DNA from 3 places in the Streptomyces sp. CNP082 genome. Region 2 is predicted to be linked to each of the others. Evidence: riboswitches for the same ligand, from Rfam matches in the RefSeq annotation. Region 2 holds a riboswitch; each other region holds the start of a gene.

Region 1 (7,251 bases), on a different contig from region 2:
GCACCGCCACCCGCTGCGAACGGCAGCGCCGGCAGTCCTGACGCCGCCGGGACGGCCGTCCGCGGCGACGCTGCTACGCCGGGCGCCGCGGGCGCCGTACGTGATCCGTACCGCCCCGCCGGAGGCGGAACCACCGGGGCCGACGGGACCAGCGGCGCTCCCGGCAGCCCGTCGGGCGGCGCCCCCGGGAGCGCTTCCCGCCGCCCCTCCGGTGGTCGCTGACGTGTCCGGTCCCGACGCGGGCAGCGGTCCGCGACCCGCCCTCTTCAGCGGGGACTTCGCCGCCGACCCCTATCCCGCGTACGCCTGGCTCCGTACCCACGCCCCCGTCCACCGCACCACCGTGCCCAGCGGCGTCGACGCCTGGCTCGTCACCCGCTACGCCGACGCCCGCCAGGCCCTCGCCGACCCCCGGCTGTCCAAGAACCCCGCGCACCACCACAGCGACAAGACCGGCATCCCCGGCGAGCGCAGCGCCGGCCTCATGACCCACCTGCTCAACATCGACCCGCCCGACCACACCCGGCTGCGCCGGCTGGTCTCCAAGGCGTTCACGCCCCGCCGCGTCGCCGCGTTCGCGCCGCGCGTGCAGGAGCTCACCGACCGCCTCATCGACGGCTTCGCGGACCGCGGCGAGGCCGACCTCATCCACGAGTTCGCCTTCCCGCTCCCCATCTACGCCATCTGCGACCTCCTCGGCGTCCCCGCCGAGGACCAGGACGACTTCCGCGACTGGGCAGGGGTGATGCTGCATCAGCCCGGGGGGCGCCCCCCGGACCCCCGGAACCAGGGCAAGAGCACCCGCGGCGGCGTCGCCCGCGCCGTGAAGAAGATGCGCGCGTACCTCGCCGAGCTGATCCACAGGAAGCGCGCGGCCCTCGGGCACGGCGACCGCGCCGACGACGACCTGATCTCCGGCCTCATCCGCGCCTCCGACGAGGGCGAGAAGCTGACGGAGAACGAGGCCGCCGCCATGGCGTTCATCCTGCTGTTCGCCGGCTTCGAGACCACCGTCAACCTGATCGGCAACGGCACGTACGCCCTGCTCACCCACCCCGCCGAGCGCGCCCGGCTGGCCGCCGAGCCCGCGCTGCTGCCCTCCGCGGTGGAGGAACTGCTGCGCTACGACGGCCCGGTGGAGATGGCGACGTGGCGGTTCGCCACCGAGCCGCTGGAGATCGGCGGGCAGCGCGTCGCCGTGGGCGACCCCGTGCTCGTCGTGCTGGCCGCCGCCGACCGCGACCCCGCCCGCTTCGCCGGCCCCGACACCCTGGACCTTTCCCGCCGTGACAATCAGCACGTCGGCTACGGCCACGGCATCCACTACTGCCTCGGCGCCCCCCTCGCCCGCCTGGAGGCGCAGACCGCCCTGGGTACCTTGCTGCGCCGCCTTCCCGACCTGCGGCTCGCCGTCGAGACGTCCGAATTGCGGTGGCGCGGCGGGCTCATCATGCGCGGTCTTCGGACCCTGCCGGTGCGCTTCGGCAGTTCACTGTGATCTGCGCGTAACTCTCAGGCGATCAACTTGTGATCGTGGGCGGTTCGGTATTAGGTTCGGCCACTGGTTCGAACACACCGGGAACGAAAGGCACTCGCATGCGCTCGGGTAACGGACGCCACCGACGTCCCCGCCAGGCCCCCGCGTTCGTCGTCGCGGCCGGTGCGACAGGGGCACTCGCCCTGCCGCTGCTGGGCGCGAGCGGCGCGAGCGCCGCCGACGCCGGCACGTGGGACCGGGTCGCCGAGTGCGAGAGCGGCGGCCTGTGGAGCGCCGACGAGGGCAACGGGTACTACGGCGGCCTGCAGTTGACGATGGACATGTGGCAGGAGTACGGGGGCGAGGAGTTCGCCGCGCAGCCCGACTTCGCCAGCCGGGCGCAGCAGATCACCGTCGCCGAACGCATCCTTGCCGGCATGGGCGCCGACAAGGCGTGGCCGGAGTGCGCCGACGACGCCGGGCTGCCCGGCGACGACGCGGTGCCGGAGGTCGACCCCGGCGCCGAGTTGCCGCTGCCGCCCTCCACGCCGCCCACCCTCGCCCCCGAGCCGGGCGCTTCGGACGGCTCCCAGCGCGAGGACAGGGACGAGGACGGGCGTACGGACCGCGAGGACAGCCGCGAGGACGGGGACGACCGCGACACCGGGCGGTCCGCCGAGGGCGGCGGCAAGCACCGCGGCACCCAGGACCCCGCCGAGCGCGACGGCGGCTCCGGCGAATGGACCGGCGGGGACTCCGAAGCCTCCGACGCCTCCGGCCGGCACCGCGCCCCGGACGCCTCCGCGTCCCCTTCCCCGTCCGACACCCCGCTCTCGCCCGGCATCCCCGAGGCCCCGCGCGAGGCCGTCGAGACCCCCGGCGCCACCCAGGGGCCCGACGCGACCGAGGTGCCCGACCCCGGCCGCGAGTGGATCGCCGAGATCCCCGGCGAGGTGGAAAAGCGCGACGGTGACCGGGAAAGCGGCGACACCGCGGCGGGCGACCGGAGTTATACCGTCCGACCGGGTGACACCCTCTCGGAAATTGCCAGTGAGCATGCACTGACAGGCGGATGGTCGGAATTGTACGACGGAAACAAGAACTCCCTCGGTGCGGATCCCGACAACATCAAGCCTGGTCAGGAACTCGAATTGAGCGGGAACTGAACAACTGGCGGGTGAAGTCGGCGCAGATTAGTCATATTTGACGTAATCGGCTGACCGGGCTACCTGAAGGACGGAAAACCGGGCGCGGCACTTTGCGAGGTCTTTGAATCGCACACGCCTATGTGCTTACCGTCACATCGCTCGCCAACGCGAGCCCCGGTGATCGCCTCACGCCGAATCCTGTCGGCGTTCACCCGGGCCACCTGTGCATTGAAGCACCGCTGACAGGAGCGGGGGACCCACGGTAAGCGCCGCTCCGGTCCAACGAGAAGGCGGACCGGGCGGCTTGGGGTCAAGCCGCACGCTCGACGTACGGCCGGGCACTCACAGCCCGCACCCGACAGCTCACCTCGCAGGCGTCGGTGAGAAAAGAGCATCATGCTGCTTCCTGACGGAACGGGTAAGCACCGCCGCCCCGCCGCACAGGCCCGCGTTGGCACGCACTCCCGCATGGCCGTTCTCGTGGGCGCCACCGGAACCGCGATCGGGCTGCCGGTGCTCGGCGCCCAAAACGCCACCGCGGCGCCGATCGATACCTGGGAACGGGTGGCCGCCTGCGAGTCCGGAAAGAACTGGGCGACGAATACCGGGAACGGCTATTTCGGCGGCGTCCAGTTCTCCCAGTCGAGCTGGGAAGCCGCCGGTGGCCTCGACTACGCCCCGCGCGCCGACCTGGCGACGAAGGAGCAGCAGATCGCCGCCGCCGAGCGGCTGCTGGCCATGCAGGGTCCGGGCGCGTGGCCCAACTGCGGCCCGCGCGCGGGCCTGACCGCCGACGGCGCGGCGGCGCCGCAGGAGAGCCGGCCGCAGACCCTGCCGCAGCCCCTGCCGGAGACCGGACCGCAGGCGCAGGAAGCGGCGCCGCAGGGCACGGAGGGCCGCGGCACCGGCGAGCAGACGCAGCCGGACTCCCGCACGGTCTTCCGCGGCTTCTACTACGAGGTCCGCGAGGGCGACACCCTGGACGACATCGCCCGGCGGCACGGTGCGGAGAGCTGGCAGCAGGTGTACGAGGACAACAGGTCGGTCGTCGGCGAGGACCCGGACCTGATCCAGCCGGGCCAGAAGCTGAAGCTGGACTAGCCCGGCGCGCGCGGGCGGGCCGCGCCGTACCCGGGGGCGGACGGCCCGTGGGCCCGCCCGCGCCCCGTTGGCGCGGCCCCCCGCCGCCCCGTACGCCGCCGCCCTGCGCCGCGGTCGTCCCGGCCCGTCCGGTGCGCGGGCCGGGGCGACCGCGCCGTACCGCAACCCGGCCGGCCGCCCCGCGCGGCTCCCGGGCCGTACGGCCTCGTACCGGCTCGTACCGGCTCGTACCGTCTCGTACCGCGGAATGCGGCCGGGTGCGCACCGGGGGTGTCACCCGGGGCGGCTAGGCTCAGGGCGGAACACGTAGCGAAAGCGAATCCCTCCGAAGGAGACACCGTGCCGTCCATCGACGTCGTCGTAGCCCGAGAGATTCTCGACTCCCGCGGCAACCCCACGGTCGAGGTCGAGGTCGGCCTCGACGACGGCAGCACCGGCCGTGCTGCCGTGCCGTCCGGCGCCTCCACCGGCGCCTTCGAGGCCCTGGAGCTCCGCGACGGGGACAAGGCCCGCTACGGCGGGAAGGGCGTGGAAAAGGCCGTGCTCGCCGTCATCGAGCAGATCGGCCCCGAGCTCGTCGGCTACGACGCCACCGAGCAGCGCCTCATCGACCAGGCGATGTTCGACCTCGACGCCACCCCCGACAAGTCGTCCCTCGGCGCCAACGCCATCCTCGGCGTCTCGCTCGCCGTCGCGCACGCCGCCTCCGAAGCCTCCGACCTGCCGCTGTTCCGCTACCTCGGCGGTCCCAACGCGCACGTCCTGCCGGTGCCGATGATGAACATCCTCAACGGCGGCAGCCACGCGGACTCCAACGTCGACATCCAGGAGTTCATGATCGCGCCGATCGGCGCCGAGTCGTTCTCCGAGGCCGTACGGTGCGGCGCGGAGATCTACCACCAGCTCAAGGCCGTCCTCAAGGAGCGCGGCCTGTCCACCGGCCTCGGCGACGAGGGCGGCTTCGCGCCGAACCTCGACTCCAACCGGGCCGCGCTGGACCTCATCGTCGAGGCGATCCAGAAGGCCGGCTACACCGCCGGCCAGGACGTCGCCCTCGCGCTCGACGTCGCCGCCTCGGAGTTCTACAAGGACGGCGTCTACGTCTTCGAGGGCAAGGACCGCTCCGCCGCCGAGATGACCGAGTACTACGAGCAGCTCGTCACCGACTACCCGCTGGTGTCCATCGAGGACCCGCTGTTCGAGGACGACTGGGCCGGCTGGCACGTGCTGACCGGGCGGCTCGGCGACAAGGTCCAGATCGTCGGCGACGACCTCTTCGTCACCAACCCCGAGCGGCTGCAGCGCGGCATCGACGAGAACGCGGCGAACGCGCTGCTGGTCAAGGTCAACCAGATCGGCTCGCTCACCGAGACCCTGGACGCCGTCGAGCTGGCCCAGCGCAACAGCTTCACCTGCATGATGTCCCACCGCTCCGGCGAGACCGAGGACGTCACCATCGCCGACCTGGCCGTCGCCACGAACTGCGGCCAGATCAAGACCGGCGCCCCGGCCCGCTCCGAGCGGGTCGCCAAGTACAACCAGTTGCTGCGCATCGAGGAGATCCTCGACGACGCCGCCGAGTACGCGGGCCGCAGCGCCTTCCCCCGCTTCAAGAACGGCTGACCCGCCCCGTACGGCGTACGACAGCCCGCCCGTACGGCATCGGCGTCGGACCCGCCCGGCCCCGGCCGCACCGCGTAGGGTGCGACCGGGGCCGACCACCGCACGCCGCCCGGGGAGCCGGGGAGGAGGACGCGAACGCACATGGCCAGGGAGCGCTTCTCCACCACCACCCGGCTCAAGCTGCTCGGCGAGCAGGCCGTCAGCCGGGTCTCCGAGCGCGTCTACCGCGCGCGTCCGCCGCGGCGCAGCCGGCTGACGGGGCGGGCGGCGCTGCTCGCGCTCGTCGTCTGCTCGCTGGTGGTGGCGCTCGCGTACCCGCTGCGCCAGTACGTCGCCCAGCGCGCCGAGATCGACGAGCTGGAGCGGGAGAAGGCGCAGGCCGAGCGGCGGGTGGCGGAGCTGCGGGACGAGAAGGCGCGCTGGCAGGACCCGGAGTACGTGCGCCGGCAGGCCCGCGAGCACCTGCACTACGTGCTGCCCGGCGAGACCGGCTACCTGATGCGCGACGGCACCGGCTCCGCCCGCTCCGGCGACGCGGGGGAGGCGGCGGACAGGCCGTGGTACGAGAACCTGTGGGACGGCCTGGACGCCGCGGACGGCCGGCGCTGAGGCGCGTACGTACGCGACCGCCGACCGCTGACCGCTGACCGCCGCCTGCCGTCGAATACCGGCCGCCGGCTGAAGAGGAGAGATGGACAAGCCCCCGCCGCCCACCGGGCACACCCCCGCCACCGAGGCGGACGCCGCCGTCGTGGCCGCGGAGTTGGGCCGCGCCCCGCGCGGCCTGCGCGCCGTGGCCCACCGCTGCCCGTGCGGCAACCCGGACGTCGTGGAGACGTCCCCGCGGCTGCCCGACGGCACGCCGTTCCCGACGCTGTACTACCTGACGTGCCCGCGCGCGAACTCCGCGATCGGCACGCTGGAGGCGGACGGCGTGATGAAGGAGATGACGGCCCGGCTGGCGGCGGAACCCGAGCTGGCGGCGGCGTACCGCGCGGCGCATGAGGACTACGTCGCCCGCCGCGACGCGATCGCCGAGCTGCCCGGCTTCCCGAGCGCGGGCGGGATGCCGGACCGGGTGAAGTGCCTGCACGTGCTCGTCGCGCACGCGCTGGCGGCGGGGCCGGGGGTGAACCCGCTGGGGGACGAGGCGCTGGCGATGCTGCCGGAGTGGTGGGCGAAGGGCCCGTGCGTGAGCAGGCCAGGAGAGTCAGAGGAGTCAGAGGAGTCAGAGGAGTCAGGGGAGGACGGCGCATGACCCGGGTGGCAGCCGTGGACTGCGGCACGAACTCGATTCGCCTGCTGGTCGCGGACGTCGACGCGGCCTCCGGCGAACTGAAGGACCTGGACCGCCGGATGGAGATCGTCCGGCTGGGCCAGGGCGTGGACCGTACGGGCCGGCTGGCGCCGGAAGCGCTGGAGCGCACCTTCGCGGCATGCCGCCGGTACGCGGAGATCATCGAGCGCCTGGGCGCGGTGCGTACCCGGTTCGTCGCCACGTCGGCCTCCCGCGACGCCGAGAACCGCGCGGACTTCGTCCGCGGCGTGGAGGAGCTGCTCGGGGTCCGCCCGGAGGTCATCACCGGCGACGAGGAGGCCGAGCTGTCCTTCGCGGGCGCCACGAAGGAACTGTCCGGCCGGGTGCCGGGCCCGTACCTGGTGGTCGACATCGGCGGCGGCTCGACGGAGTTCGTCGCCGGCGCCGACCACGTCGAGGCGGCCCGCTCGGTGGACATCGGCTGCGTCCGCCTGACCGAACGCCACCACTTCGCGGACCCCCCGACGCCGCAGCAGATCGCGGCGGCGAAGGCCGACATCACCGCGGCCCTGGACACGGCGGAAGCGGCGGTTCCGCTCCGCGAGACCGCCACCCTGGTGGGCCTCGCCGGCTCGGTCACCACG
Region 2 (7,251 bases):
CGCTGCTCGGCACGGTGACGTCGTACGAGCTGCTGAGCCGGTCGATCTGGCTGACCGGCTCGTTCACGATCCACTTGGCGTTGGGGTACGACTTGATGCCGCCGGTGTCCGGGTGGTCGGCGTCGACCGTCCAGTCGTGGGCCGACTCCGCGGAGATGCACTGGCTGCCGGCGCCGGAGCCCCAGATGTTGTTGTAGAGGATGTAGCCGTCCGGCGACTCCCAGTTGCCCCACTGGTCGCAGGACTGCCATGCCTGTGCCATTGCGGCCTGCGCGGGCACCGCCAGATGGCCGAGGAACCCGAGCGCCGCCAGCAGCGGGGCGGCGATCAGGGTGCGGACGGCCCGGCGCCGGCGGCGGGGGCGTCCGGTGGGGGTGCGCTTGCTGTGGCTCATGGCGCCACTCTCCTTGGCTCGTGTGGTGGGGGGTGCGCACGGAAGGGGTTCGCTTCCCCGCGCGTACGAGGACAGTGGCCGCCGGGCCGTCGAATGGTTGCCGTCGAATCGGCACCGAGCCGGAGCCGGATCCGGATCCGGCGGCCGGGCTTCCGTGTCGGCACTGCGGAGCGGGGCGCGCGGTCCGTAGCATGCCCGTGCCTGCCCGCCGCGCGCCGCGCGCCGCGCGCCGCGCGCCGCCGCCCGGGCGGCACCCGTACCGGATCTGCCGAAGGAGACCCCGCGTGTCCAGGCCACCGCTGCCCGCCGACGTCGTCGAGATGCTGCGCCGCCCCAACCCCTGCGTGATCGCCACGCTGCGCGCGGACGGCGCGCCGGTGTCGACCGCCACCTGGTACCTGTGGGAGGACGGCCGCGTCCTCGTGAACATGGACGAGAGCCGCCGGCGCCTGCAGCACCTGCGCGACGACCCGCGCGTGACCCTCACCGCCCTGGCCGAGGAGGGGTGGTACTCGCACGTCACCCTCATCGGCCGGGTCGCCGAACTGCTCCCCGACGAAGACCTCAGGGACATCGACCGCCTCGCCCGCCACTACACGGGCAAGCCCTACCCCGAGCGCGGGCGCGCCCGGTTCAGCGCCTGGATCGACGTCGACCGCTGGCACGGCTGGGGCGCCTACCGGGACACCGCCCAGGCATCCACCTGACCCGCGTCCCGGCCGCGGGACGCCGGGCCCCGGCGTTCCGCGGCCGGCCTGCCGGCCACCATGCCTGGCCGACGGGTCCCGGCCGCCCGGCTCAGTGGGCGTAGGGCCAGCCATCGCCGTCCCAGCCGAGCCAGTTGATGCCCAGCAGGGCCGTGCCGTCGTCGGCGTAGTAGTGGTAGACGAGGATGTCGTGGTCGGTGTCGGCGAAGACGTCCTGGTGGCCGGGGCCGTGGATGGTGTCGTGGCCGGCCATGACCTCGGTGCCGCCGCCGGAGGTCATCGCGGTGCCGTTGCGGTCGCGGTAGGGGCCGGCGATGTCCGTGGACCGGCCGGCCATGACCCGGTACGTGCTGGCCGCGCCGCGGCAGCACAGGTCGAACGAGACGAAGAGGTAGTAGTAGCCGCCCCGCCGGTAGATCGTGGGCGCCTCGATGGCGCCGCCGCCGCGGCCGGCGATCGAGACCATGCTGCCGTCCAGCCGCCGGCCCGTCGCCGGGTCGATCCGGATGAGCTTGATGCCGGACCAGAACGAGCCGAAGGCCAGCCACCAGCGGCCCTCGGCGTCGACGGCGAGGTGCGGGTCGATGGCGTTGTAGTCGTCCGCGCCGCCGGACTCGATGACCAGGCCCTGGTTCGTCCAACTGCCCGAGTCGCCGCTGGCGCTGGTGGCCAGGAAGATCGCTGAGTGGTTGGAGCCGAAGGTGGAGGCCGAGTAGTAGAGGTGGTACCCGCCCCCCACGTGGCTGAGGTGCGGAGCCCACAGGTTGCGGCTTCCTCCGGTGTACGCGGTGGTCCACGGGGCGCCGCCGGGGAAGACGCTGCCGGCGTTGCGGAAGTCCGTGCGGTCGGAGGACGTCTTCAGGGCGATGTCGTCGCCGGTGTGGGCGACGAGGTAGCCCCCGGAGGGCCGCTTGACGACGGACGGGTCGTGCACGCGGGTGTCCCCGGTCACGAGGCCGGGGAAGGGGTACGCGGCCGGGGCGGCGCCGGCCGGCGCGGGGCGCAGCCCGGAGGCGCCGGCGACGGAGGCGGCTGCCAGGGTGCCGGTCGCCAGCGCGCCGCGGAGCAGCCGGCGCCGGGACGCGCCGGGCGGCGGGCCGGCGGCGTGGTCGTGGTGGGGGGTTCGGGTCACGGGTGCCTCCCGCCGAAGAAGATGTTCGGGATATCGCACGACGTTCGTGATGCTGCGCAGAGCGTAGCGCCGATACATTGACGCGGCCATTACGCAAGAGCAGGATATTGGGAGCGCTCCCAATATTCCCCGTGCACACACCCCCACGCCCCGGCAGGAGACCCCCCGGTGACCCAGCCCCCGCTCCGCCGCACGCCCGCGCTGGCGCTCCTCGTCCTGACCGCGCTCCTCGCGGCCCTGCTCTCGGCCGGCACGGGAGCCGAGGCCGCGGCCGGCGAGGCCGGCGCCGCCGCCCAGCCCGTCGTCTACGAGGCCGAGGACGGCCGACTGAACGGCACCGTCGTCGAATCCTCCGCGCCCGGCTACTCCGGCACCGGCTACGTCGCCGGTTTCGACGCGGCCGAGGACTCCGTCACCGTCACCGTCCCCGACGGCCCGGCCGGGCTCCACGACCTGACCATCCACTACCGCGCCCCGTACGGCCAGAAGGTCGCGTCGCTGCGGCTCAACGGCGAGGGCGCGGGCGACGTCACCCTCGCCGCCACCGACACCTTCAGCACGGTGGCCGCCGGCAAGGTGATGCTGCAGGACGGCCCCGACACGATCACGATCGTGAACAACTGGGGCTGGTACGAGATCGACGCCATCAGCCTCAGCCCGAGCGAGCCCCGTCCGCCGCACCAGGTCTCCGGCGTCCCCGTAGACCCGCAGGCCACTCCCGAGGCCCGGGCGCTGCTCGGCTACCTCGCCGCGGGCTACGGCGAGCACATCCTCAGCGGCCAGCAGGACGCGGCGTCCATCCGCTGGCTGGAGGAGAACGTCGGCCGCGCCCCGGCCGTGGCCGGGCACGACATGATGGACTACTCACCCAGCCGCGTCGAGCGCGGCACCACCTCCACCGAGGTCGAGAACGCCCTCGACTGGGACGAACGCGGCGGCATCACCACGTTCACCTGGCACTGGAACGCCCCCGCCGGCCTCATCGACGAACCCGGCAAGGAGTGGTGGCGCGGCTTCTACACCGACGCGACGACCTTCGACGTGGCCGCGGCGCTCGCCGACCCGCAGTCCGAGGAGTACGCGCTGCTGCTGCGCGACATCGACGCCATCGCGGCGGAGCTGAAGCGGCTGCGGGACGCGGGCGTCCCGGTGCTGTGGCGCCCGCTGCACGAGGCCGAGGGCGGCTGGTTCTGGTGGGGCGCCAAGGGCCCCGAGCCGGCCAAGGAGCTGTGGCGGCTGATGTACGAGCGCATGACCGGCCACCACGGGCTGCACAACCTCATCTGGGTGTGGAACTCCGTCGACCCGGCCTGGTACCCCGGCGACGACGTCGTCGACGTCATCAGCGCCGACACCTACCCCCCGGTCGGCGACCACGGCCCCGCCAGCGGCACGTACGACAAGCTGGTCGACCTCGTCGGCGACGAGAAACTCGTCGCGATGACCGAGACGGGCTCCATCCCCGACCCGGACCTGCTTGAGGCGTACGAGGCGGACTGGAGCTGGTTCACCACCTGGAGCGGCGAGTTCATCGACGACGGCGAGCACAACCCGCTGCCGTTCCTCCAGGAGGTGTACGCGCACGATTACGTCATCACGCTCGACGAACTGGGCGACTGGCGCTCCCACCCCCCGGCCCGGACCGGCTGAACCCAGGTCGGCGCAGGAGGCATTCCCGGGCCTGGCGGATCCGCTGCCGGTCCTCGTGCGGTGGGGCGTGCCGCAGGCCGCGGAGAGCGCCGGTGGGAACACCGGCGCTCTCCGGTTGTGTCAGTACGGACCGTAGACGTTGTCGATCGACCCGTACCGGTCGGCCGCGTAGTTGCACGCGGCGGTGATGTTGGCCACGGGGTCGAAGCTGTCGGTCGAGGTGCCGGGTACGTGGTAGGCCACGAAGGTGGGAGCGATGACCTGGAGCAGGCCCTTGGAAGGCGTGCCTGCCGCGGCGTTGGAGTCCCAGTTGTTGATGGCCTGCGGGTCGCCGCCGGACTCACGCATGATGTTGCGGTAAATACCGTCGTAGGTCCCGGCGATGCCGTGCTCGGCCATGATGTCGAGCGACTCCCTGATCCAGCCGTCGAGGTTGTCCGGGTAGCCCGTGACGGAGGCGGTGGCCGCCTTCGTGCCCGAGTCGGAATCCGTCGAGTCGCTCGTGTCGGCCTTTGCGCCGAGCGCGAGTTCGAGGCCTGGGAGGATGAAGTGCGGGTTGTCGCCGACGGCCTCGCGGTTGTCTTCGTACAACTTCTGCCAGCCGCCGGGCACGGCTTGCTCTTCGGCAATCTTCGCCAGGGAATCTCCCGCGACCGTGACATACGTGGTCGCTTCGGCCTTGGCGGTTCCCGCGGCGGTGACGTCGGCGCGTACGGTGGACTGCGGGGCCGATCCGGCCGCGGAGGCCGAGGACGCGCCGATCAGCGGGACGGCGATCACGACGCCGCTGACACCGGCGAAAGTGACACCACGGCTGATCAGTCGCCGCTTGGGACGGCGGTGCTTACCTTTACCAGGCATGGGTGTTTCTCCTCCTGCGCCTGCGAGGTGAGCTGTCGGGTTCGGGCGGGAGATGCCCGGCCGCACGACCGTGCGACTTCACCCCAAGCCGTTCCGGAATACGGAACGGCACCTTACCTATGGGTCCCCCGCTCCTGCCGTGTGTGGTTAGGGAAAGGTTCCGGGTGGCGGCAGGATTCGGCGTCCATCCGGCTGGCGCAGACTTAAGCATGCCTTTCCGGTCCGGACAAGCCGCGGAAACCGTCTGGGCAATGCGAGACGGGCTCCGAGACCGGTTGAGTGCCGCTGCCGAAATCGAAGAGGAGGGCAACTCGCGTGCGGAACAAGGAAACTGTGAATTCCACTGCCGGTGCGCCGCGGCCGAACGTGATTCGCATCACCGGACACAGGAGGTCCGATCGGCCTGGAGTGCATGATGGGGCGATCGGGGCGAATTAATCAAATGGTACGGAGTGACGTCAGGGAATATCCGACAAGTCGGCTTGTTCTTGGTCCACAGCAGCCGGTGTTCGCATGGATCTTCGATCTCGTCAGCGTCCCGATCTGAAGAGGGAACCGCTCGCTTGTGCGGAGAACGAGGCGTCAACTGACCAAAGGAAATCTCGGTAACGAGCTCGGCCTTCCACAGCCGACGATCAAGCGCTATCTGGGGCTGCTGGAGGAGGTTTTCCTCATAAAGCGCATCCCCGCCTGGTCCCGCAACCTCAGCACCCGGGCCGTCGGCACGGCCAAGGTCGCCATGGTCGACTCCGGTATCGCGGCCAATCTGCTCGGGCTGGACGCCGCGGCTCTGGGACAGCCCGCCGGTCCGCTCGGCGGGCTGCTGGAGGGATTCGCGGCGATGGAGATCGCCCGCCAGCTCACCTGGGCCGCACAGCCCATCGAGCTGTACCACTACCGCACCAAGGACAAGGTCGAGGTCGGCATCGTGCTGGAGGACAGGCGTGGCCAGGTCGTCGCGATCGACGTCAAGGCGGCCTCGACCGTCAAGGCCGAGGACTTCCGCGGGCTGCGGCATCTCGCCGACCGCCTCGGCAGTGACCTGCTGACCGGGATCGTGCTCTACACCGGAGGGCAGACGCTCCCCTTCGGTCCGCGTTTCCGCGCCGTTCCCATCAGCGCGTTGTGGGAGACGGCCGCGCCGTCGGACTGACGGAACCGAACGGTGGCCGTCAGCGCTCCACCCCGCTGACCGTGGTGTCGTTGTCCTCGCGGCGGTAGCCGCTGTACTCGCCGCCGGCTGGTCCGGCAGCGCCGGATGACACAGAAGAGCCGCCCCGTCCCGCGGTCAACAGCCGTAGGACAGGGCGGTCTCTGTGTGTCTGCGAGGTCAGACGGCGCCGAACTCTCCGGCCTTGACGCTCGTCACGAAGGAGGCGAACGCGTCGGCGCGGATGTCGAGTACGGGACCCGTCGGGTTCTTGGAGTCGCGGATGGGGACCACGCCGCGTGAGGCGGCGAGGTTGACGGCCACCTCGATGCAGTCACCGCCGTTGCCGCTGTAGGAGGACGTGAACCAGCGGGGGGATTCGGTCGTCACGGGGTGCCCTTTCGTAACTGGTTGATCATGGCCACGGACGCCGCCGGGGACAGCGCCTCGCCCTGAAACTGATGGTAGGCCGTCAGCATCGGCAGCACGGAGGCGCTCTCCCGGTCCAGATGTCCTTTCGACTGGGATTCGGCGTAGCAGATCACGGACCGGTCGGCAAGGGTGAGCAGATTGACCGGGAGGTTGAACGCACGCCGGGCGCCGATGCCGAAGGGCGCTACCTGGAGGATCCAGTTGGGACGGGTGGCGACTTCGACGAGACGCTGAAGCTGCGCGTCCATGATCTCCGTGCCTCCCACAGCATGGCGGAGGCAGCTCTCATCCATGACGACGAACATCATCGGCGGCCGAGGCCGCACCAGCGCCGCTTGGCGCTCCGCCAGGAACGCGACCCGCTCCGCTGCCTGTTCGGGCGTGATCGAGCCACGCTCGACATGGCCGTCTTCCTGGGCCTGCGCGTACTCCGGTGTTTGCAGCAGGCCAGGGATGATGCCCACGTTGAACAGCCGGATCTCAACCGCCCGTCCCTCGTGCGCGACGTACTCCGGGAAGCCCTCCAGCAGGCTGCCGTGTTTGATCTCCCCCCACTCACGTTCGAACGAATCGGCCGTTCCCTCGATTCCCAACGCGGCGTCAACGGCCACTGAAAACCGGCGGGTTGGCGGTTTGTGGGCAGTTTCCACCCCGGAGACGTGTCGTCCCGTGTATCCGATCCGCGCGGCCAGTTCATCTTGCAGCCACCCCCGACCCTCCCGCACGCTGCGCAATCGTGCGCCGTACGCCGCTTCCGGGCTCGCTTCAGGGGTTAACTCCTTACGGTTGACCACCATGTTCCTTCCGGTGCTGGAACGTTGAAGGCTTACTCACGCTAAGCCACCCTGTGACCTCTTGGTAGTGGACCCACTACGGAGAGGAGCGGCGGTGTCTGTGCAGAACGTACCCCCAGACGGCCAGAAGT
Region 3 (7,251 bases), on a different contig from region 2:
GGCGTACGGCAGTCGATGACCGAGTTCTACGGCGGCATCCTGTTCATCGCCGAGGCCGGCTCCGGCAGCCACGTCGCCGTGATCGCCGCGGAGGAGGCCGACCCCGGGCTCGTCGGGCACAACATGCTGGAGCTGGTCGAGCAGCTCGGCGAACACCTGAGCGCGCCGGCCCGCGGGCCGGGGCCCGCGGCCGAGGGGGTCGCGGCGGAATGACCCGCGCCGGCCGGGACGACGATCCGGACCGGCTGTACACCCTGACAGGGGGGCGCAGCCGGCCCGCCAGCGACGAGTTCGACCTCGTCACCCTGGTGGTCGCCGAGAGCGAGCCGACGCCGGGCATGCAGTCCGAGCACGCCGCGATCCTGCGCATCTGCCGGACTCCGACCGCCGTGGTGGAGCTGTCCGCCGACCTCGGGCTGCCCGTCGGCATCACCAAGATCCTGCTGTCCGACCTGCTGGCCGGCGACCAGATCACCGCGCGCCATCCGCGGTACGCGCCCCCGCGTACGCGGGGCGGCGTCCGGTTCGCCGATTCCGAGACTCTGGAGAAGGTGCTCGTTGGACTCCGCCACCTCTGACAGCCATGCGCCGTCCGTACCGTCCACACCGTCCGCGCCGGGCGGCGCGGACGAGCGCGCTCCCCTGGCCCGTACGACGGACAACGGGCTGAAGATCGTCGTCGTCGGCGGCTTCGGCGTCGGCAAGACCACCATGGTCCGCTCCGTCAGCGACATCAGGCCGCTGAACACCGAGGAGACGATGACCCTCGCCGGCCGCGGCATCGACGACCGCAGCGCCGTGCCCGGCAAGACCGCCACGACGGTCGCCTTCGACTTCGGGCGGATCAGCCTCGACGAGCGCACCGTGCTGTACCTCTTCGGGGCGCCGGGCCAGGAGCGGTTCTGGTTCCTGTGGGACCGGCTGTTCTCCGGGACGCTCGGCGCGATCGTCCTCGTCGACGCCCGCAGGCTCGCCGACTCCTGGTACGCCATCGACCGGCTGGAGCACCACGGCACGCCGTTCATCGTCGCCCGCAACGACTTCGGCGGCCCGCCGTACACCGCCGCCGAGGTGCGCGAGGCGCTCGACCTCGACCCGCACGTCCCGCTGGTCGACTGTGACGCGCGGTCCCGCGAGTCCAGCAAGGGCGTGCTGATCGCCCTGGTCGAGCACCTGCAGCGCCTCGCCGCCGCCACCGCCCCCACCGCACCGGAGACACCTACATGACCCCGACTCCCGAAGAGCAGGCCGCACGCGAGGGGAGCGGCAGTCCGCTGGAACCGCGTACGGGCGTGCCGGGCGCGGCAGATGAGCCGGGTGAGCCGTTGACCGCGCCGGACGAGCCGTCCGCCGCGCCCGGTGCGCCGGCGGACGGGCCGGGTGAGCCGGCCGGCGTGGCGGCCGGGCGGAGCGTCCTGCCGGAGGACTGGTTCCGTCCGGAGCCCGCCGACTCCGAGCCCGCGAACGCCCCTGAGCGCGGGGACGGCTCCGAGTCCGCGGACGACTCCGAGCCCGCCGACGCCCCGGCTCGTGCCGGCACCCCGGTGTCCGCCGAGCCCGCCGGCACCCCGGCGTCCGCCGCGGGCCACGAGCCCCCCGCCGGCTGCCCCGCGCACGCCGGTGCCGCCACCGGCCCCGTACCCCTCAGCGGCCCCCGCTTCCACACCGACCCGCGCGACCTCTACCGCGAGATGCGCCGCGACCACGGCCCCGTCGTCCCCGTCGAGCTGCCCGGTGACGTCCCCGCCTGGCTCGTCATCGGCTACCGCGAGCTGCACCAGGTCACGTCCGACCCCGACCTCTTCCCGCGCGATCGCGGCCTGTGGAACCAGTGGGAGAAGATCCCGCCCGACTGGCCGCTGCTGCCGATGGTCGGCCAGGTGATGCCGTCGGTCCACTTCACCGCCTCCGCCGCCGACCACCGCCGGCACGCCGTCATGGTCAGCGCCGCGCTGGAGAGCGTCGACCCGTTCGACCTGCGCCGGCACTGCGAGCAGCTCGCCGACATGCTCATCGACTCCTTCTGCTCCCGCGGCAGCGCCGAACTCGTCGGCGACTACGCGGTCCCCCTGCCCGTGCTCGTCCTCGCCCGGCTCATCGGCTTCCCCGACGCCGAGGGACGGCAGCTCGCGGCGGTGCTCAACGAGCTGGCGGACGGCGGGCCCGGGGCGCTCAAGGCGTACGAGACGTTCGTCTGGCACATGACGCGGCTGGTGGCCGCGAAGCGGCTCACGCCGGGCCAGGACGTCGCCTCGCGGATGCTCGCCGACCCCATGCACTTCACCGACGAAGAGGTCATGCTCGACCTCAAGGACACCACCGCCGCCGGCTTCCTGCCCACCGCCGACTGGATCGGCAACTCCATCCGGCTCATGCTCACCGACGACCGCTTCGCCGCCGCCCTCGGCGGCGGGCGGCACAGCGTCGGCGAGGCGATGAACGAGGTGCTGTGGGAGGACACCCCGACGCAGATACTCGTCGGCCGCTGGGCCGCCCGCGACACCCGGCTCGGCGGGCGCCACGTCGGCGCGGGCGACCTGCTGCTCCTCGGCCTCGCCGCCGCCAACGACGACCCGGAGATCCAGCAGGCGCTGGGCGGCGGACACGGGGGCGCCTCCGGCGGCTACGGCGGCGGCTACGGGGGCATGGGCGTACCCGCGCAGGCGGGCAACAGCGCCCACTTCGCCTTCAGCTACGGGGACTTCCGCTGCCCCTTCCCGGCCCAGGAGATCGCTGAGATCATCGCCCGGACGGGCCTTGAGGTGCTTCTCGACCGGCTGCCCGACCTGGACCTGTCCGTGCCCGCCCGGACGCTGGTGCGGCGGCCGTCCGCGTTCCTGCGCGGAATGACCGCTCTGCCGGTCACCTTCACTCCCGTACGCGCTGCAGGAGGTCATCCGTGAACTGCCCGCACGCCGCCGAAGCCGCCGCCACCCCGACCGGCCCGGGGGCCCTGCCCGAGCCGCTGGCCATCGACCCTCTCGTACGCGACCTCGCGGGCGAGACCGCGCACCTGTGCGCCGCCGCGCCGCTCACCCGGATCGAGTTGCTGGGCGTGCCCGCGTGGACCGTCACGCGGCACGCGGAGGCGCGGCAACTGCTCACCGACAACCGGCTGGTCAAGGACATCGGCGCCTGGCGGCTGTGGCGGACGGGCGAGGTCACGGCCGAGTGGCCGCTGATCGGGATGGTCAACCCGGGCCGCTCGATGTTCACGGTCGACGGCGCCGAGCACCGGCGGCTGCGCGCCAAGACGGCGCAGGCCATCACGCCGCGGCGGCTCGACGCGCTGCGCCCGGTGGTCGAGCGGGTGACGGCCGAACTGCTGGACGCCCTGGAGGCCGCGGCAGCCGAAGGCGACGGGGTGGTCGACCTCAAGGAGGTCTTCGCGCAGCCGCTGCCGATGCGGGTGGTGTGCGCGCTCATGGGGGTGGCGGAGTCGGAGATTCCGCGGCAGATGCGGCTGTGGAGGGCCTTCTTCTCCATGCTCACGCCGCAGGACGAGCGGCTGGCGGTCATCGCGGAGCTGGACCGGGTGTTCACGGACATGGTGCGGCAGAAGACCGCGGCCCCCGCCGACGACCTCACGAGCGCGCTGATCCTCGCCGACGAGGGCGGCGAGCCGCTGACCGAGGAAGAGGTCGTCGGCAATCTGAAGTCGATGATCGCGGCCGGGCACGAGACCACGATCACGCTCCTGCTCACCACCGTGCGCGGGCTGCTGACCCACCCCGGGCAGCTAGCCATGGTCCGGGACGGCACGGTGACGTGGGAGACGGCGATCGAGGAGGCGCTGCGCTACGACCCGCCCGTGACCCACCTGCTGATGCGGTTCGCGACGGAGGACATCGAGATCGCCGGCACGGTGATCGAGAAGGGCGAGGGCGTCGTCATCTCGTACCGCGCGATCGGGCGCGACGCCGGGCACCACGGGGCGGACGTGGACGCCTTCGACGTGGCGCGGCCGACCCCGATCCGGCACATGACCTTCGGGCACGGGCCGCACATCTGCCCCGGCGCGGCGCTGTCGCGGCTGGAGGCGGCGGTGGCGCTGCCGGCGCTCTTCGCCCGCTTCCCGGGGCTGCGGGCGGCGGTGCCGCCGGCGGAGATCCGCAACCTGCCGGTGCTGACGCAGAACGACCTGGAGTCCTTCCCGGTACGGCTCGCCTGACAGCTTGCCTGACTCGCCTGACAGCCGTCCTGCCCGGGGCGGGGAACGCGCTGAGGGCCGCCGCCGGGCCCCGTCTCACGTACACGCTCCGTAATGGAACAGCGCCCCTCCGCATAACAACTGATGCACGATCAGCTAACGACCGGACCGCACGGCGCGCGACCAGCGCGTCAACTTGTCCGTTTCTGCGGTCTCATGCCCGGATCATCCGCGGTAAAGCGCAACTGAATAACCGGAACGACTTGGAATCGAACGCCGTCGTCCGCTAGCGTTCGGTAACGCAGCGCGGTCGTCACTGCCGCCGCAAGAGGCGGCACCGTGCGCCGTCGCCGAATCCCGAACGTGAAACAACTGCAGCAACGGCAACACCTAGGGAACCGGGGAACCACCACCTTGGGGTGAATCGGGCCAACCTCCGCCAGGAGACGGCCCGTAGGAGACCTTCCTGCTCCGAACCCGTCAGCTAACCCGGTAGGCGAGAAGGAAGGAAAGGAGTACGCCTTCGTGGCGTCCTACAGGTCTGAGCCTGGCTACGGCCACGGCTATGACGATTACGGCTACGACGGTTATGCGTCCGGCGGCCCGGCCCCCGAGGGGTATGCGCCCACCGGCTACGCCGCCGAAGAGCCGATCGACGAAGTCTTCCCCGAAGACGACCTTCCCTCTCGCGGTCGCCGCCGCCTCGCCAGGCAGCGCGGCGGCAGCATGGCACGCAGCGGTGCCGTACTCGGCGTCGGCGTCTTCGCCGCCGTCGGCGCGGGCAGCGTGGCGACGGCGCAGGAGAAGCCGCCGGTCGCGATATCGATGCCCGACCAGGTCGACGCCGTCGCGAGCGGGATAAGCGCCCAGCTCCCCGACGCGGAGAGCCTGCCGGGCGTCGGCGAGCTGATACCGGACCAGGAAGAGCCCGCCACCGACGTCACCGTCGTCACCACGGCCCCGCTCACCCAGGTCAGCTACGCAAGCGACGCCGGCTCCGAAGCCGCCACCCCGACCGCCGACTCCGGTGAGGCCCTGCGCGCGCGCATCCTGGAGCAGGCCGAGCAGCAGCAGGCGGAGGCCGACGCCTCGGCCCGCGCCGCCGCCGAGGCCGAGGCCGCCGAGCAGGCGGCCGAGGAGGCCGCCGAGGCGAAGGCGGAGGAAGAGGAGCGCCAGCGCCGCCTGGAGGAGGAGCGCCGCCGCAAAGCGGAGGAGGAGGCCCGCCGCAAGGCGGAGGAGGAGCGCCTCGCCAGGCTCGCCGCCAGCTATGTCGCCCCGCTCGCCAACTACACGCTCACCTCGACCTTCGGCGAGGCCGGCGACATGTGGGCCGCGGGCCACACCGGCCAGGACTTCGCCGCCTCCACCGGCACCCCGGTCAAGGCCGTGCACGGCGGCACGATCACCGAGGCCGGCTGGGCCGGCTCGTACGGCTACCGCATCGTCCTCACCCTCGAGGACGGCACCGAGATCTGGTACTGCCATCTGTCCTCCATCATCCAGTCTTCCGGCGAGGTCACGACCGGCGACGTCATCGGGCGCGTAGGCGCCACGGGCAACGTCACCGGCCCGCACCTGCACCTGGAGGTACGACCCGGCGGTGGGGACGCAGTGGACCCCCTCGCCTGGCTGCGCAACAACGGCGCCCCGGTCTGACCGACGCGGCGGGCCCAGCAGCCCCGGCCCCGCGGCCGGGACACGCCCCCGCCCCACGGACCGCACGCCCCCATACACCCCTTTCCCACGTCTCCGGCGTGCCCGGACGCACCTTCCCCCGTGGCGTCCGAGTGCGCAACGAGACCGCCGGCGGCCCTGGTGGCCGACCCCCCGACACCAGGGCCGTCGGCACTTCCCCGGGAGCTGCCTTCCTCGGAGCTGCCTTCCCAAGAGCTGCCTTCCCGAGAGCTGCGGGCCCGGGACCTACTCCCCGGGCCCGCAGAGACAGAACGGATGCCCCGCCGGATCGGCGAACACCGGGCAACTGCCGCCCGCTTCGGAAAGCCGCGTGGCCCCGAGCCGCAGCGCCAGCTCGCCCGCGGCAGCCGAGTCCTCGACGCCGAAGCAGATGTGCATCTGCTGGGGATACGTGCGGTCGAGGTCGGGCCAGAGCGGCGGCCGATAGCCGGCCACTTCCTCGAACGCCAGCCGTGGAAAGCTGTCTTCGTCCTTGGCGATCACCATCCAGTCGTCACGAAGGATGCGCATGCCGAGCAACCGGGTGTAGAAGTCGGCAAGCTCGCGGGCGTCGGCACAGTCGAGCACGATGTTTCTGACGTAGGCGTCCATGGCGGCCACCCTGCCACGCGCCGCGGACATCCCCGGAGGCTCACGCAGCAGCCGTGCCGGCAGCCGCACCCGCAACAGCAGCGCCACGGGAGTCCCCGGCGGCGAGTTCACCCAGGGTGGCGCGGATCGTGTGGATGATCCGCTGGGGCCGCTCGAAGACGTCGGCCGCGGTGAACCGCAGTATGCGCCGGACCTCGGGACAGCGCCCCAGGTCGTTGAAGCGCTCGACGTCCGCCAGATGAGCGGCCCGGCCGCCGTGGAAGGCGTACCCCTCGATCTCCACGACGAGCCCCACCGCCGGGAAGAAGAAATCCACCCGTATCCGCCGGCCGTTGGGCGCGGTGAAGGGCACTTGGCTCAGCGGCCGTAACCCGGCGTCATGCATCCGCAGCCGCGCCACTGTCTCCGCGGGCGACCCGGAGCGCGGATCGACGAGCGCCAGCCGCCGCCGCGCCTCGACCACGCCCCGCCGCTGCCCGGCACCGGCGACGGCTTCGGAGACCGCGTGCAGATCGGTCACCTGCTCCCGCCACCGCCGCGGCCCCTCGCCCCCGAGTGCCAACGGCCGCTGGGACAGCGCCGACTCCACGGCCACGAGCGCCGCGTCCCGCTCCGCCGTGCGCAGCAGGTCCACCAGAGTCCGCACGGCGCTGGTCACCCGCAGCCCCGCCACGGTGACGATCTCCGCCTCGCTCACCGCGGTCCGGTGCAGCACGCACCCGTCGGGAGCCTGCCCCCGCGCCCGCACATGGGTGAACTCGGGCCGCACGGCCAGCACTTCGATCCCGAACAACAGGGCAGCCGCACTGTGACTC

The links. Region 2 has a riboswitch for cyclic di-AMP ahead of B124_RS04135 (transglycosylase SLT domain-containing protein). Riboswitches for the same ligand answer to the same signal wherever they lie in the genome.
Region 1: another riboswitch for cyclic di-AMP. It lies ahead of B124_RS17900 (transglycosylase family protein); the one in region 2 lies ahead of B124_RS04135 (transglycosylase SLT domain-containing protein).
Region 3: another riboswitch for cyclic di-AMP. It lies ahead of B124_RS16030 (M23 family metallopeptidase); the one in region 2 lies ahead of B124_RS04135 (transglycosylase SLT domain-containing protein).

What each region holds. Positions count from the first base shown of each region.
Region 1 covers NZ_JCANSZ010000020.1:64,879-72,129, forward strand. Annotated here, with positions in the region: gene B124_RS17890 (cytochrome P450 family protein) at 224-1,498, shown strand; gene B124_RS17895 (transglycosylase family protein) at 1,597-2,643, shown strand; cyclic di-AMP (ydaO/yuaA leader) riboswitch at 2,853-3,017, shown strand; gene B124_RS17900 (transglycosylase family protein) at 3,094-3,726, shown strand; gene eno (phosphopyruvate hydratase) at 4,066-5,349, shown strand; gene B124_RS17910 (FtsB family cell division protein) at 5,491-5,958, shown strand; gene B124_RS17915 (DUF501 domain-containing protein) at 6,041-6,607, shown strand; gene B124_RS17920 (Ppx/GppA phosphatase family protein) at 6,604-7,251, shown strand, end outside.
Region 2 covers NZ_JCANSZ010000003.1:274,406-281,656, reverse strand. Annotated here, with positions in the region: gene B124_RS04155 (GH12 family glycosyl hydrolase domain-containing protein) at 1-394, opposite strand, end outside; gene B124_RS04150 (PPOX class F420-dependent oxidoreductase) at 679-1,101, shown strand; gene B124_RS04145 (arabinan endo-1,5-alpha-L-arabinosidase) at 1,193-2,233, opposite strand; gene B124_RS04140 (glycosyl hydrolase) at 2,402-3,883, shown strand; gene B124_RS04135 (transglycosylase SLT domain-containing protein) at 4,004-4,744, opposite strand; cyclic di-AMP (ydaO/yuaA leader) riboswitch at 4,748-4,908, opposite strand; gene B124_RS04130 (ATP-binding protein) at 5,310-5,897, shown strand; gene B124_RS04125 (DUF397 domain-containing protein) at 6,075-6,284, opposite strand; gene B124_RS04120 (helix-turn-helix domain-containing protein) at 6,281-7,123, opposite strand.
Region 3 covers NZ_JCANSZ010000017.1:16,513-23,763, reverse strand. Annotated here, with positions in the region: gene B124_RS16055 (roadblock/LC7 domain-containing protein) at 1-213, shown strand, start outside; gene B124_RS16050 (DUF742 domain-containing protein) at 210-578, shown strand; gene B124_RS16045 (GTP-binding protein) at 559-1,227, shown strand; gene B124_RS16040 (cytochrome P450 family protein) at 1,545-2,903, shown strand; gene B124_RS16035 (cytochrome P450 family protein) at 2,900-4,171, shown strand; cyclic di-AMP (ydaO/yuaA leader) riboswitch at 4,522-4,664, shown strand; gene B124_RS16030 (M23 family metallopeptidase) at 4,676-5,806, shown strand; gene B124_RS16025 (VOC family protein) at 6,071-6,436, opposite strand; gene B124_RS16020 (putative endonuclease domain-containing protein) at 6,477-7,251, opposite strand, start outside.